DNA from 3 places in the Streptomyces sp. NPDC014727 genome. Region 2 is predicted to be linked to each of the others. Evidence: riboswitches for the same ligand, from Rfam matches in the RefSeq annotation. Region 2 holds a riboswitch; each other region holds the start of a gene.
The links. Region 2 has a riboswitch for cobalamin ahead of ACF1B9_RS33075 (ribonucleoside-diphosphate reductase subunit alpha). Riboswitches for the same ligand answer to the same signal wherever they lie in the genome.

Region 1: another riboswitch for cobalamin. It lies ahead of ACF1B9_RS07125 (ABC transporter substrate-binding protein); the one in region 2 lies ahead of ACF1B9_RS33075 (ribonucleoside-diphosphate reductase subunit alpha).
Region 3: another riboswitch for cobalamin. It lies ahead of ACF1B9_RS00685 (prenyltransferase/squalene oxidase repeat-containing protein); the one in region 2 lies ahead of ACF1B9_RS33075 (ribonucleoside-diphosphate reductase subunit alpha).

The regions. Positions count from the first base shown of each region.
Region 1 is NZ_JBIBYR010000003.1:234,027-238,311, forward strand. Features, by position in the region: gene ACF1B9_RS07115 (ABC transporter ATP-binding protein) at 1-748, opposite strand, end outside; gene ACF1B9_RS07120 (FecCD family ABC transporter permease) at 745-1,836, opposite strand; gene ACF1B9_RS07125 (ABC transporter substrate-binding protein) at 1,833-2,843, opposite strand; cobalamin riboswitch at 2,935-3,124, opposite strand; gene ACF1B9_RS07130 (beta-ketoacyl-[acyl-carrier-protein] synthase family protein) at 3,202-4,285, opposite strand, start outside.
Region 2 is NZ_JBIBYR010000033.1:70,444-74,728, forward strand. Features, by position in the region: gene ACF1B9_RS33075 (ribonucleoside-diphosphate reductase subunit alpha) at 1-2,164, opposite strand, end outside; cobalamin riboswitch at 2,302-2,437, opposite strand; gene mctP (monocarboxylate uptake permease MctP) at 2,609-4,246, opposite strand; gene ACF1B9_RS33085 (DUF3311 domain-containing protein) at 4,243-4,285, opposite strand, start outside.
Region 3 is NZ_JBIBYR010000001.1:142,797-147,081, reverse strand. Features, by position in the region: gene ACF1B9_RS00700 (aldehyde dehydrogenase) at 1-310, opposite strand, end outside; gene ACF1B9_RS00695 (lipocalin-like domain-containing protein) at 555-1,052, shown strand; gene ACF1B9_RS00690 (MBL fold metallo-hydrolase) at 1,426-2,481, shown strand; cobalamin riboswitch at 2,711-2,846, shown strand; gene ACF1B9_RS00685 (prenyltransferase/squalene oxidase repeat-containing protein) at 2,954-4,228, shown strand; gene ACF1B9_RS00680 (SCO2322 family protein) at 4,225-4,285, shown strand, end outside.

The DNA.
Region 1 (4,285 bases), on a different contig from region 2:
CGGGGCCGTCCGGCGCGACCCGCGCCCTGACCCGGTAGACGTCGGCGATGAGTTCCTCGGTGATCACTTCCGCGGGGGTTCCGGCGGCCACCACGCGCCCCTGCTTCATGACGACGATCCGGTCGCAGAACATCGCGGCCAGATTGAGGTCGTGCAGAGCGATCACACCGGTGAGGGGCAACGAGGCGATCAGCGACATCAGTTCCAGCTGGTGCTGGATGTCCAGGTGGTTCGTCGGCTCGTCGAGCAGCAGTTCACGCGGTTGCTGAGCCAGTGCGCGCGCGATCTGGACCCTTTGCCGCTCGCCTCCGGAGAGGGTGTGCCAGGACTGGCCGCAGCGGTCGGCGAGACCGGTCCGCTCCAGGGCTTCGCGCACCGCTTCGTCGTCCGCCCGGCCGGGCGCCGCCCAGGCCCTGCGGTGCGGGATGCGGCCGAGTCGCACCACGTCCAGGACGCTCAGCTCGACCTGGGTCACGGCGTGCTGGTCGACCACCGCGACCCTTCGGGCCACCGTTCGGCGGCCGATCTCGTCGAGCCGCCGGCCGTCGAGGGTGACGACGCCCGTCTCCGGGGCGAGGACTCCCGCGAGCACCCGCAGGAGAGTCGACTTGCCGGACCCGTTCGGCCCGATCAGCCCGACGGTGGCGCCGGGCGGCGGGGCGAGGTGGACGCCGTCGAGTACGAGCCGGCCGCCCGCCTCCCGGCTGACCCGCTCGGCCCGCAGCCCTCGGGTGGCTCCGCCCGTCATGCGATTCTCCGGGTGCGGTACAGGACCAGGACGAACGCGGGAACACCGATGAGGGCGGTGACGACGCCCACCGGCACCTCCTGCGGGTCGAGAACCGTCCTGGCCAGGGTGTCGACCCAGACCAGGAAGACGGCCCCGGCCAGGGCGGTGACCGGCAGCAGTCGCCGGTGACCAGAACCCGCGAGCGCACGGGCGGCGTGCGGCAGCACCAGGCCGACGAAGCCGATGGCTCCGGCCGAGCTGACGAGCGCGGCGGTCAGCAGCGCTGTCGTGCACAGCAGCACGATCCGGGTGCGCGCGACATGGACGCCGAGCGAGGCAGCGGCGTCCTGGCCGAACGCGAAGGCGTCGAGTGTGCGGGCGTGTCCCAGGCAGATCAGCAGCGTCACGACGAGAACGGCGGAGCAGATCCACACATCGCTCCAACCGACTCCGCCGAGCGAGCCCAGCAGCCAGAACAGCACCCCGCGGGTCTGCTCGGCGTCGGCGGAGGTCATCACGACGAAGGAGGTGAGCGCGGAGAACAGTTGCATGGCCGCGACACCGGAGAGGACGACCCGGTCGGTCGTGCCGCCCAGGGTGTGGCTGAGCAGCAGGACGAGGGCGAACGAGCACAGGGCGCCGATGAACGCGCCGGTCGAGATCGACACCGCTCCCCCGCCGACGCCGAGGACGACGACCACGACCGCGCCGGTCGACGCACCGGAGGAGACGCCGAGGACGAACGGGTCGGCGAGCGGGTTGCGGAGCAGGGACTGCATGACGGTGCCGCACACAGCCAGCCCGGCGCCGCACACCGCGGCGAGCAGGGTGCGCGGCATGCGCAGGTTCCAGACGATGCCGTCCCGGATCGGCGTGAGCCGTGACCGGCCCCAGCCGAGGTGGGAGGCGGTCGTGGACCAGACGTCGGCGACGGAGATACGGGCGGGGCCGATGGTGACGGCGATCGCGACGGACAGCACGAGCAGCGCGATGCCGCAGCCCCACAGGACTCCGCCGCGCAGCTTCCGCGGCCCCGTCGCGCCGCGCGCGCCTGCCGCGGAGGTCCGTGACGTGTCCGGGGCCGCGGCGCGTCCCGTGTCCGTCATCCCGCGAGTCCGAAGGCGCGCAGCCCGGCGGCGACGCGTTCCACGCCCTCGACCGTCCGGATGGACGGGTTCATGGCCTGGCCGCTCAGCAGGACGTATCGCTGGTGCCTGACGGCGTCCATGTTCTTGGTGACGGGGTTGGACTCCAGGAATTCGATCTTCTTCGCGGCGCTCTCGGCGGTCTGTGCCTTACGGGTCAGGTCGCCGATGACGAGGACGTCGGGGTCGCGGTCGGCGACGGTCTCCCAGCTGATCTGGGGCCATTCGTCGTGGGTGTCGTCGAAGACGTTCTTGGCGCCGAGTTCCCTGGTGATGATGCCGGGTGCTCCGCAGCAGCCGGCCAGGTAGGGGGCCTTGGAGTCGGAGAACCAGTAGAGGATGGTGGCGTCGGAGGCGTCGACGCCCTCGGCCGCCTTCTTCACCCGGGCCCGCAGTTGCGCCACGAGCTTGTCGCCGCGGCCGGCCACGCCGAACACCCGGGCCAGTTCGCGCACCTCGTCGTAGACGCTGTCCATGGCCAGTGGCTCGGTACGGGCGCCGTCCCCGCTGCCGCTGTTGTCCTTGCCGGTGCAGTCGGCGGGCGAGACATAGGTGGGGACCCCGAGTTCCTCGAACTGTTCGCGCGGGGCGACACCGCCCTTGGCGAGCGTCGACTCGAACGACGCGCTGATGAAGTCGGGTTCCTGGTCGAGGACCTTCTCCGACGACGGCCGGTTGTCCGCGATCCTCGGGACGCCGGCATTGACCTTCTCCAGCCCCTTCATCACCGGGTCGGTCCAGGTCGCGGTGGCGGCCAGCCGGTCGGCGAGGCCGAGGGAGAGCAGGATCTCCGTCGATCCCTGGTCGACCGACACGGCGCGGTGCGGTGCGGATTCGACGGTGACGGTGCGTCCGCAGTTCCTCAGCGTCACCGGGTATCCGTCGGTGGAGCCGGGCTTCGCGGCAGAATTGGTTGTTCCGCCCCCGCAGGCGGTCAGCAGGACGAGTCCCGCCGAGAAAGCGGCCATGGTGCGGACAGGGCTGGATATGGACGGCACGGAGTCCCTCTGCGTCTCTGGGCCCATACGCGGAGCCCGTTGTACGGCGTCCTGCGCCCGGTACCGGATCGCAGGTGCCAGCAGGTCTTCGGACTCGGGTTCCTGCGGACGGGACGCCTTCCCAGGACACCCGAGGGTGTTCCCAGTGGCCGTGGCCCCGCCCGTCCCCCTCACCGCTGCGCGTCAGTTCCGGATTCTCACCGGATTCCCTGACCCCTTCGTGGAGTTCGACTGGCTCCGGCAAGCTATCACGGGCCTCTGCGCAGCTCACGGGCGGTGTGGCCGGTGGTACGCCGGGCCGTTTCCCGTCGCACCACCTGCCTGGCGCCTACGGGCCCTGAAGAGCGATCACGGCGTTGTGTCCGCCGAATCCGAAGGAGTGGCTGACGGCACGCCGGATGGGCTGCCGCAGGGGAGACTTGGTGACGCAGTTGATGTCGAACTCGGGCGCCGGGGCGTCCAGATTGGCGATCGGCGGCACGATTCCGCGTTGCAGCGTCAGGACGGTCAGTCCGGCCTCGATCGCTCCGGCCGCCCCCATGCAGTGCCCCAGGACGCCCTTCGGGGCGGTGACGGGCGGCCGGTGCGGGTAGACCCGGGCGATGAGGGCGGCCTCGGTGGCGTCGTTGACCGGGGTGGCCGTGCCGTGTGCGTTGACGTGCTCGACGTCTCCCGCCGTCCAGCCGGCGTCGCGCAGCGCGATCTCCACCGCCGTCCGGGCCACCGCGCCGGACGGATGCGGGCTGATGGGATGGTGGGCGTCGGTGGTGGCCCCGGTGCCCGCGACCAGCGCCCGCGGCACCGTGCCCCGGGCACGGGCGTCGTCCGCCCGCTCCAGCACCATGACGGCGGCGCCCTCGCCCATGACCAGCCCGGCCCGGTCGGCGGCGAAGGGCCGGCACAGCCCGGCCGCGTCGCCGTCCCGCCGGGCCCCGGCTCCGGATCGGGCGAACCCGGCCATGGCGGCCGGATAGACGATCGACTCGGTGGCTCCGGCGATCGCGATGTCGCACTGCCCGGTGACCAGCAGATCGCGGGCGACGGACAGGGCCGTGACGCCGGACGAACAGGCGGTGCACGGCGCCATGCTGGGACCGGTCGCCCGCAACTGGATCGCGATCTCGGCCGCCGGCATGTTCGGAATGGTGAGCAGGATGCCCGACGGCGAGGTGGCGTCGGGCCCGAGCCGGTCGAGCACGACGGCCTGCTCGGTCAGTGAGGCGGAGCCCCCGCTGCTGGTGCCGACGACCACCGCGACCCTGCCGCCCTCCCACTCCGCCGGGTCGAGCCCGGCGTCGGCGACCGCCTCCCGGGCGGCGAGAACGGCGAACTTGGTGTACCTCCCCATCCGGAACGAGGTGCGTCCACCGACCGCGGCGTCCAGATCGATTCCGTCGACCGTGCAGGCGAAA
Region 2 (4,285 bases):
GGCTCTGGTCGAGGAACGGCGTACGGGCCGCCGCCATGTCGATCAGTCCGCGCTGCGGGATCTCCCACGCCGTGCGGTACAGCGCCCGCACGTCCTCGGGGATCCAGGCGAAGCCCTGCACGGAGCCGCTCGCGTCGCGCAGTGCCTCACGGGTCCGTGCGTCCCACACGCCGAGCTGCTTCAGCTCCTCCACCAGATACGCGTTGACCTGGAGGAACTCGCCGCTGAGCGTCTCGCGCTTGAAGAGGTTGGAGACCTGCGGCTCGATGCACTCGTACACACCTGCGATCGAGGCGATCGTCGCCGTGGGCGCGATGGCGAGCAGCAGCGAGTTGCGCATGCCGCTCCTCGCGACGCGGGCGCGCAGCGCGTCCCAGCGCTCCGGCCAGTTCAGCTCGGTGTCGTAGTGGTCGGGGTGCAGCACCCCGCGCGCGGCACGCGTCTCGGCCCAGGCGGGCAGCGGGCCCGACCGCTCGGCGAGCTCGCAGGACGCCTCGTACGCCGCGAGCATGATCCGCTCGGAGATCCTGGTGGAGAGCGCGCGCGCCTCGGGGGAGTCGAACGGCAGCCGCAGCTGGAAGAAGACATCCTGCAGACCCATCGCACCCAGACCGACCGGGCGCCACTTCGCGTTGGACCGGCCGGCCTGCTCGGTCGGGTAGAAATTGATGTCGACGACCCGGTCGAGGAAGGTCACGGCGGTCCGGACGGTGGCGTCCAGCCGCTCCCAGTCGATGGTGCCGTCGGCGACGAACGCGCCGAGGTTGACCGAACCCAGGTTGCAGACGGCCGTCTCGCCGTCATCGGTGACTTCGAGGATCTCGGTGCACAGATTCGAGGAGTGGACGACGCGGCCCGGCTCGGCGGTCTGGTTCGCGGTCCGGTTGGAGGCGTCCTTGAACGTCATCCAGCCCTGGCCGGTCTGCGCGAGGGTACGCATCATCCGGCCGTACAGCTCGCGGGCCGGCATCGACTTGCGGGCCAGCCCCTTGGCCTCGGCGGCCCGGTACGCGGCGTCGAAGTCGTCGCCCCACAGGTCGACCAGCTCGGGCACGTCCGCGGGCGAGAACAGCGACCAGTCGCCGTCCGCGTCGACCCGGCGCATGAACTCGTCCGGGATCCAGTGCGCCAGGTTGAGGTTGTGCGTACGTCGCTGGTCCTCGCCCGTGTTGTCGCGCAGCTCCAGGAACTCCTCGATGTCCGCGTGCCAGGTCTCCAGGTAGACGGCGGCGGCGCCCTTGCGGCGGCCGCCCTGGTTGACCGCGGCGACGGAGGCGTCGAGCGTCTTCAGGAACGGCACGATGCCGTTGGAGTGCCCGTTGGTGCCTCGGATCAGCGAACCGCGGGCGCGGATACGGGAGTACGAGAGCCCGATGCCGCCCGCGTGCTTCGAGAGCCGCGCCACCTGGTGGTAGCGGTCGTAGATCGAGTCGAGCTCGTCGAGCGGGGAGTCCAACAGATAGCAGGAGGACATCTGCGGGTGCCGCGTACCGGAGTTGAACAGGGTCGGCGAGGAGGGCAGATAGTCGAGCCGGCTCATCAGCCCGTACAGCGCGGCCACTTCGTCCAGGGCGCGCTGCGAATCGTCCTCGGCGAGACCGGACGCGACCCGCAGCATGAAGTGCTGGGGCGTCTCGATGACCTGGCGGGTGTGCGGGTGGCGCAGCAGATAGCGGCTGTGCAGGGTCCGCAGCCCGAAGTAACCGAACCGGTCGTCGGCGGCGTCGGCGAGCGAGCGTTCCACCAGCGCGTCGAGGGCGTCCGCGTGCAGCGCGACGAACTCGGCGGTACGGTCCGCGATCAGGCCCTCGCGGTGCCCGACGGCGACGGAGGCGGAGAAGGTGACCGCGCCCTGGCCGATCGCCTCGTCCGCGATGGTGCGGGTCAGGAGCCTGGCGGCGAGCCGGGAGTAGGCGGGGTCCTCGGAGATCAGCCCCGCGGCGGCCTCGGTGGCCAGCGAGCGCAGCTCGGCCTCGTCCGACCGGGCGCTGCGGCCGCGCAGCGCGGCGGCGGCGACACGACCGGGGTCGGTGTCGGGCAGATCGACGGTGAGGTCGGTCAGGGTCCGCAGCAGTGCGGTCCCCGGTCCGTCGTGTGCGGTCCCCTCGGACTCGGCCGCTTCGGACACGGCGACTGAAGCCGGATCGGCTGGCGCGATGGTCACGTGGTGCTCTCCCTCGCTCGGCTCGGGGCCGGCGGGGAACGGGGCAGCCGGGCAGAGGCGGGCCCCAGCGGGGCAGCACTCCGTACGGCGTCCACCGGCCCATCCGCGAGGCCCGGACGTCTGGCATCCGGTTCGGTCGAGCCGGATGCGCTGTCGGCAGGTCCTCGGACTTACTCGGGGGTGCGCAAAAGCGCACCGAACACACCGTTGCGGGACAGTTCCGGATTCGCACCGGATTCCCCTGCGGCGACAGCGAGCATGAGCATACATGTGGGGGCCGCCCGATGAGGCAGCCCCCACATGTTGTGTCGTGCAACGTGGGCCGGGCCCGTAGAACGAGCTGTACGGCCCTGTTCGGAGCCCGGGGCACCCGATCACGCGGACGGCCCGCCGAGCCCCGCAGGAGGGGGCTCGGCGGGCCGCCGGCCGGTGTCGGAGCGCTCGTCAGTGGCCGCCACCCGGAGCTCCGGCCGTGGCCGGCGGGAGCTCCACCTGGACGCCCTTGTCGCCCGCGTCGGCCGTGTAGTCGGCCGGCGAGGTCTCGTCGATTCCGGCGGGCGCCTTCACGGCGTTCAGGACGAAGGTGAGCACCACCGTCACCACGACGTTCAGCACGAACGCCGTGAGACCGATGTAGCCGATCTCGCCGATGCCCGGGATCTCCTTGGACGAACCGCCGAAGTGCGCCTGGGTCGGGCTGGCGACCCCGTACGCGGCCACCGTGCCGTACACCATGCCCACCGCCCAGCCCGCGAGCAGTGCCCAGCGGTGGAACCAGCGGGTGAACAGGCCGCCGACCAGGGCCGGCATCGTCTGGAGGATCCAGATCCCGCCGAGCAGCTGGAAGTTGATCGCCACCGTCTTGTCCATGGTGAGGACGAAGGCGAGCGCACCGACCTTCACCAGCAGGGACACCAGCTTGGAGACCTTGGTCTCCTGCTCCGGGGTCGCGTCCGGCTTCAGGAAGTCCTTGTAGATGTTGCGGGTGAACAGGTTCGCGGCGGCGATCGACATGATCGCGGCGGGCACCAGCGCGCCGATGCCGATGGCGGCGAACGCGACCCCCGCGAACCAGTCGGGGAACATGTTCTCGAACAGCTGAGGGATGGCCAACTGCCCGTTGTCCACCTTGATCCCGGCGGCGATCGCCATGAAGCCGAGCAGCGCGAGCAGGCCCAGCATCAGCGAGTACAGCGGCAGGATCGTGGTGTTGCGCCGGATCACGTTGCGGCTGCGGCTGGAGAGCGTCGCCGTGATCGAGTGCGGATACATGAAGAGCGCGAGCGCCGAGCCCAACGCCAGGGTGGCGTAACCCCATTGGCCCGCCTCGCCGGGTGCGAGCGCCCCGCGCGGCTTGCCGGTCGCCGGGTTGGTCTGCGAGAACGCCTCGCCCGCCTTGGCGAAGATCTCGTCGAAGCCGCCGAGCTTGATCGGGATGTAGATGATCGCCACCGCGATGACGAGGTAGATCAACCCGTCCTTGACGAACGCGATCAGCGCGGGTGCCCGCAGCCCGGACGAGTAGGTGTACGCGGCGAGCACCGCGAACGCGATCAGCAGCGGCAGGTCCTTGATGAACCAGTGGGTGTTCTCGCCGCCGCCGACACCCATCACGTCCAGCACCGCCTGGATGCCGACGAGCTGGAGCGCGATGTACGGCATCGTGGCGAGGATGCCGGTGACGGCGACCGCCAGCGAGAGGCCCTTCGAGCCGAAGCGTCCGCGGACGAAGTCCGAGGTGGTGACGTACCCGTGCTTGTGCGAGACGGACCACAGCCGCGGCAGGAAGGTGAAGATCAGCGGGTACACGAGGATGGTGTACGGCACGGCGAAGAAGCCGGCCGCGCCCGCCGCGTAGATCGCCGCGGGCACGGCGACGAAGGTGTACGCGGTGTACAGGTCGCCGCCGAGCAGGAACCAGGTGACCCAGGTGCCGAACGACCGTCCGCCCAGGCCCCATTCGTCGAGGCTGGCCTCGTTCTCGGCCTTGCGCCAGCGCGCCGCCAGGAAGCCCATGACCGTGACGGCCAGGAAGAAGAAGATGAAGACGCCGAGAGCGACGCCGTTCACGCCGTCCTTCATGCCGACGCACCCCCCTTGCGGGCGCGCTGGTCACGCTGC
Region 3 (4,285 bases), on a different contig from region 2:
TCGACGTGTACGGAGTGCCGTTCTCCGAGCTGATGACCCGGGCGATCTCCTCGTACCGCGCGGCGAACGCGTCCTTGATCCGGGTGATCACCGCGATCCGCTCGTCCAGGGTCATCCGCGGCCAGGGCCCCTCGTCGAACGCCCGCCGGGCGGCGGCGACGGCCCGGTCCACATCCCCCTCGCAGGCGTGCGGCACCCGGCCGATGACCTGTTCGGTGTGGGGCGATACGACCTCGATGACATCCCGGCCCAGCGGATCGACCAACTCCCCGCCGATGAACAGTTTTCCGTGTTCGACAAGCTCGGTCATGGCTGCTGCCTCCCGCGACCCGGCACGTTACCTGACTCCGTGTCAGAACTGATACCAGTTCCAGTTCCAGGAGTCCACGGCTTCGACAACGCGCGCGGCCGGACGGCCGTCGTCGCGCCACCCGGGCTTTCGCGGCACACGACTCGCTTCCCCGGTGTGCCGCACGGGTAGGGACGAGAACGACCCCGTCCCCCACGCACCCGCTCCAGAAGTTCCGAATTCCACCAGCTCAGAAGGGAAACACGTGTACGCCCCATCCCGCACCGAACCGGATCACCCGTCCACCCCCGGGCCAGTCACCTCCGAACACCCCCTCGTGGGCGCCTGGTTGCTGAGCACCGTCGCCATCATGGGCGCCACCGGCGACACGCTCGAACACCCCCTCGGGCAGAGTCCGACAGGACTGATCACCTATACCGCCGACGGCCACATGTCGGTGAGCATGCTGAACCCGGAGGCCGAGTCCTCCCCGGAGGAGGGGACGGCCGGACCGGTCGACACCGCGACCCTGTTCAGGACTTCTCCTTACCTGGGATACGCGGGCACCTACGAGGTGACGGGCGACCTGGTCGTCCACCATCTGCACGTGGCGTCCTTGCGCCCGTGGGTCGGCACCAGGCAGGAGCGCCGGTGGCGGGTGGAGGGGGACCGATTAACCCTGCTCCCCCCGACCGAGGGAACCGGCGACGGAGCGCGCACCCCGCGACTCGTGTGGCACCGTCCGGCCAAGGGCGCCGCATGAGCGACGAGTGATCCGGGTCACCGGCCGCCCGGCCGGTGACCCGGACCCACTGCCCGGCGCGGGGCTCCGACCGTACGGACCGCCCCGCGCCGACGCGTGAACCGTGGCCCGCGCGGCGCGCGACGGGCGCGGGCCACGGGCGGAAACACGGGGCGGCCCGCGCCCAACACCCACCGGCGCGGTCGTCCCGCGAGCCGTCGGCGGCCGCCCGCAATCCCGTGCACCCCGAACTCCCGGGGTACGCCGGGCAGATGGACGTACCGACAGATGGTCGACCGGGGCTACTACTGAAACAAGTTCTCGTTACAGTGGGCGCGGTGCGCCGCACGCCATACGTCCGGTGCCTCAGGCCTCGAAGAGAGATGAGGAGCCCATGACGCAGGTGACCGACCATGGCGGGGGCGTGCACAGCATCAAGGTCCCCATCCCGGACAATCCGCTCGGCCACACCCTCGTCCATGTCCTCGACACCGATCGCGGGCCGGTCCTGATCGACACGGGCTGGGACGATCCGGAGGCGTGGGACACCCTCACCGCCGGGCTCGACGCCATCGGTACGGGCATCGGCGACATCCACGGTGTGGTCATCACCCATCACCACCCCGACCACCACGGCCTCTCCGGCCAGGTGCGCGAGGCCTCCGGGGCCTGGATCGCCATGCACGCGGCGGACGCCGCGATCGTGCGCCGCACCCGGGAGGCCCGGCCCGGCACCTGGCTGGCGTACCTCTTGACGAAGCTCACCGCGGTCGGTGCGCCCCAGGAGCATCTCGCGCCGCTGCGGGCCGCGGTCGAGGGCGGTCGGATGCGCACACTGCCGGGGCTGCGGTCCGCGCTCCCGGACCGGGAGATCGTTCCGGGTGAGCTCCTCGGCCTGGCGGGCCGCCGACTGCGGGCGATCTGGACTCCGGGGCACACGCCCGGTCATGTCTGTCTGCATCTGGAGGAGGAGCATCCGGGGAATCTGCCGGGCCGGGGGCGGCTGTTCTCGGGGGATCATCTGCTGCCGGGGATCAGCCCGCACATCGGGCTGTACGAGGACCCGGACACCGCGCCGGGCACCGCCCCCTCCGCCGGGGGAGACCCCATCGGTGACTACCTCGGCTCGCTGGAGCACATCGGCCGGCTCGGCGTGGCGGAGGTGCTGCCCGCCCACCAGTACGCATTCACGGACGCCGCGCGGCGCGTACGGGAACTCCTGGACCATCACGAGGAACGGCTGACCGGACTGCTCAAGCTGCTGGCCACCCCGCTCACGCCGTGGGAGCTGGCCGAGCGGATGGAGTGGAACCGGCCGTGGGAGCAGATCTCGCACGGTTCACGGAACATCGCCGTCTCGGAGGCCGAGGCGCATCTGCGGCGACTGGTCAGGCTGGGGCGCGCGGAGGCGGTGGCGGGGAGCGAGCCGGTGACGTACATCGCGGTGTGAAGGGCGCGGCGGGCCGTCGGGCAGGGAGCTCGTTCACCCTCTCCCGGGCACCCCGGGCACCCCGGGCACCGGCACGGGCCGGGCTTCCGGCGAGCGCGGTGAAGCCGTCGCCCGTCGGGCCCCCGGGGCCGCGGGGAGCCGTCGCCCGTCGGGCCCCCGGGGCCGCGGGGAGCCGTCGCCCGTCCCGTGGGGGACGAGCCCCCGGACGGCCCCGGAACCCGTCCGGCCCCGCCCGGTAGAGTGTGCGGGTCGTCATCATGCCCGTTCAGGGGGAAGCCGGTGCGAATCCGGCGCTGACCACGCAGCCGTGAACCGTCGTCGCAGACGGTGAGTCGGAATGCCCTGTCCGCGGTCGTGACCGGCTCGCGACCTCCGGAACCCCGGTGGTCGGCACCGTCGAGGTATACGGAGCCGGAGCCTGGTGCCTGAGCGTGCCTGTGCCCGGTTCCCCGCAGGAGAGGCCCCGCCCGCCATGACCGTACGCCGCAGCGCGGCATCGCTCGCCGCCATCGCCACCGTGCTCTGTGCGGCCGCTGCCCCGGTCGCGGTGGCGGCGCCGTCCCCTTCCCCCTCGCCGTCCGCTGCCCTGCCGTCCGGGCTGTACGGCACGAAGGACCCGACCTACGACGGTGTCTGGCGGCAGTCGCTGGCCTTCCTCGCCCAGCGGCTGGAGGGCGTCACGCCCGCGACGGAGTCGGTGGACTGGCTGATCGCCCAGCAGTGCGGCAACGGCGCCTACGCCGCGTACCGGCCCGACGTCTCCCGGCCCTGCACCGGGAAGACGGTGCTGGACACCAATGCCACCGCGGCCGCCGTCCAGGCGTTCGTCGAGGTGGGCGGGCACCGGGACACCGTGAACAACTCGGTCCGCTGGCTGAAGTCCGTACAGAACGAGGACGGCGGCTGGGGCTACACCGCCGGCGCGCCCAGCGACGCCAACTCCACCTCGCTGGTGATCGGCGCCCTCGCCCGGCAGGGCCAGCGGCTCGCGGACATCACCACCCCGAACGGCAAGACCCCCTACTCCCCGCTGCTCGCGCTCGCGATCCCGTGCGGCGGCAAGGACGGCGGCGCCTTCGCCTACCAGCCCGACAAGGCCGGCAAGCTCGCCGCCAACGCGGACGCCACCGCCGCCGCCGTGCTCGGCACGATGGGCAAGGCCCTGGCCGTCGGGAACAACGCCGCGACCAAGGGGACCAGCTGCCACCCGGGGTCCGGTCTCACGCCCGAGCAGGCCGCCCAGAACGGCGCCCACTACCTCGCGAACGCCCTCGCCACGAGCGGCCACCTCGACCTGGCCCCGATGCCGGGCGCCTCCGACACCACCCCGCAGCCCGACTTCGGCAACACCGCGGACGCGGTCGTCGCCCTGTCCGCGGCGGGCCACCAGGACAAGGCCGCCAAGGCCGTGGCCTGGCTGAAGAAGAACTCGGGCCCCTGGGCCGAGCAGAACGGTCCCGCCGCCTACGCCCAGCTGGTCCTGGCCGCGCACGCGACCGGCTCCGACGCCCGCGACTTCAACGGCGTCAACCTGGTCGACCGGCTGAACGCGACCGGTCCCGCGCCCGCGGCCGTCACGACGCCCGACCCGTCCGCCGACACCGGGTACGAGGCCACGGAGAAGGACCAGGTGCACAGCGGCGACGACGTGATCGGCGGCGTGTGGTGGTTCATCGGCATCGGCCTCGTCGTCGCTGCGGCCGCGGCCTTCCTGATCAGCGGCCGGCGCAAGAACCGGCAGCTGTGAGGCGGGCGGGAAGGGCCACCGCGCTGCTGGTGGCCCTGGCTGCCGTCCTGGCCGTGC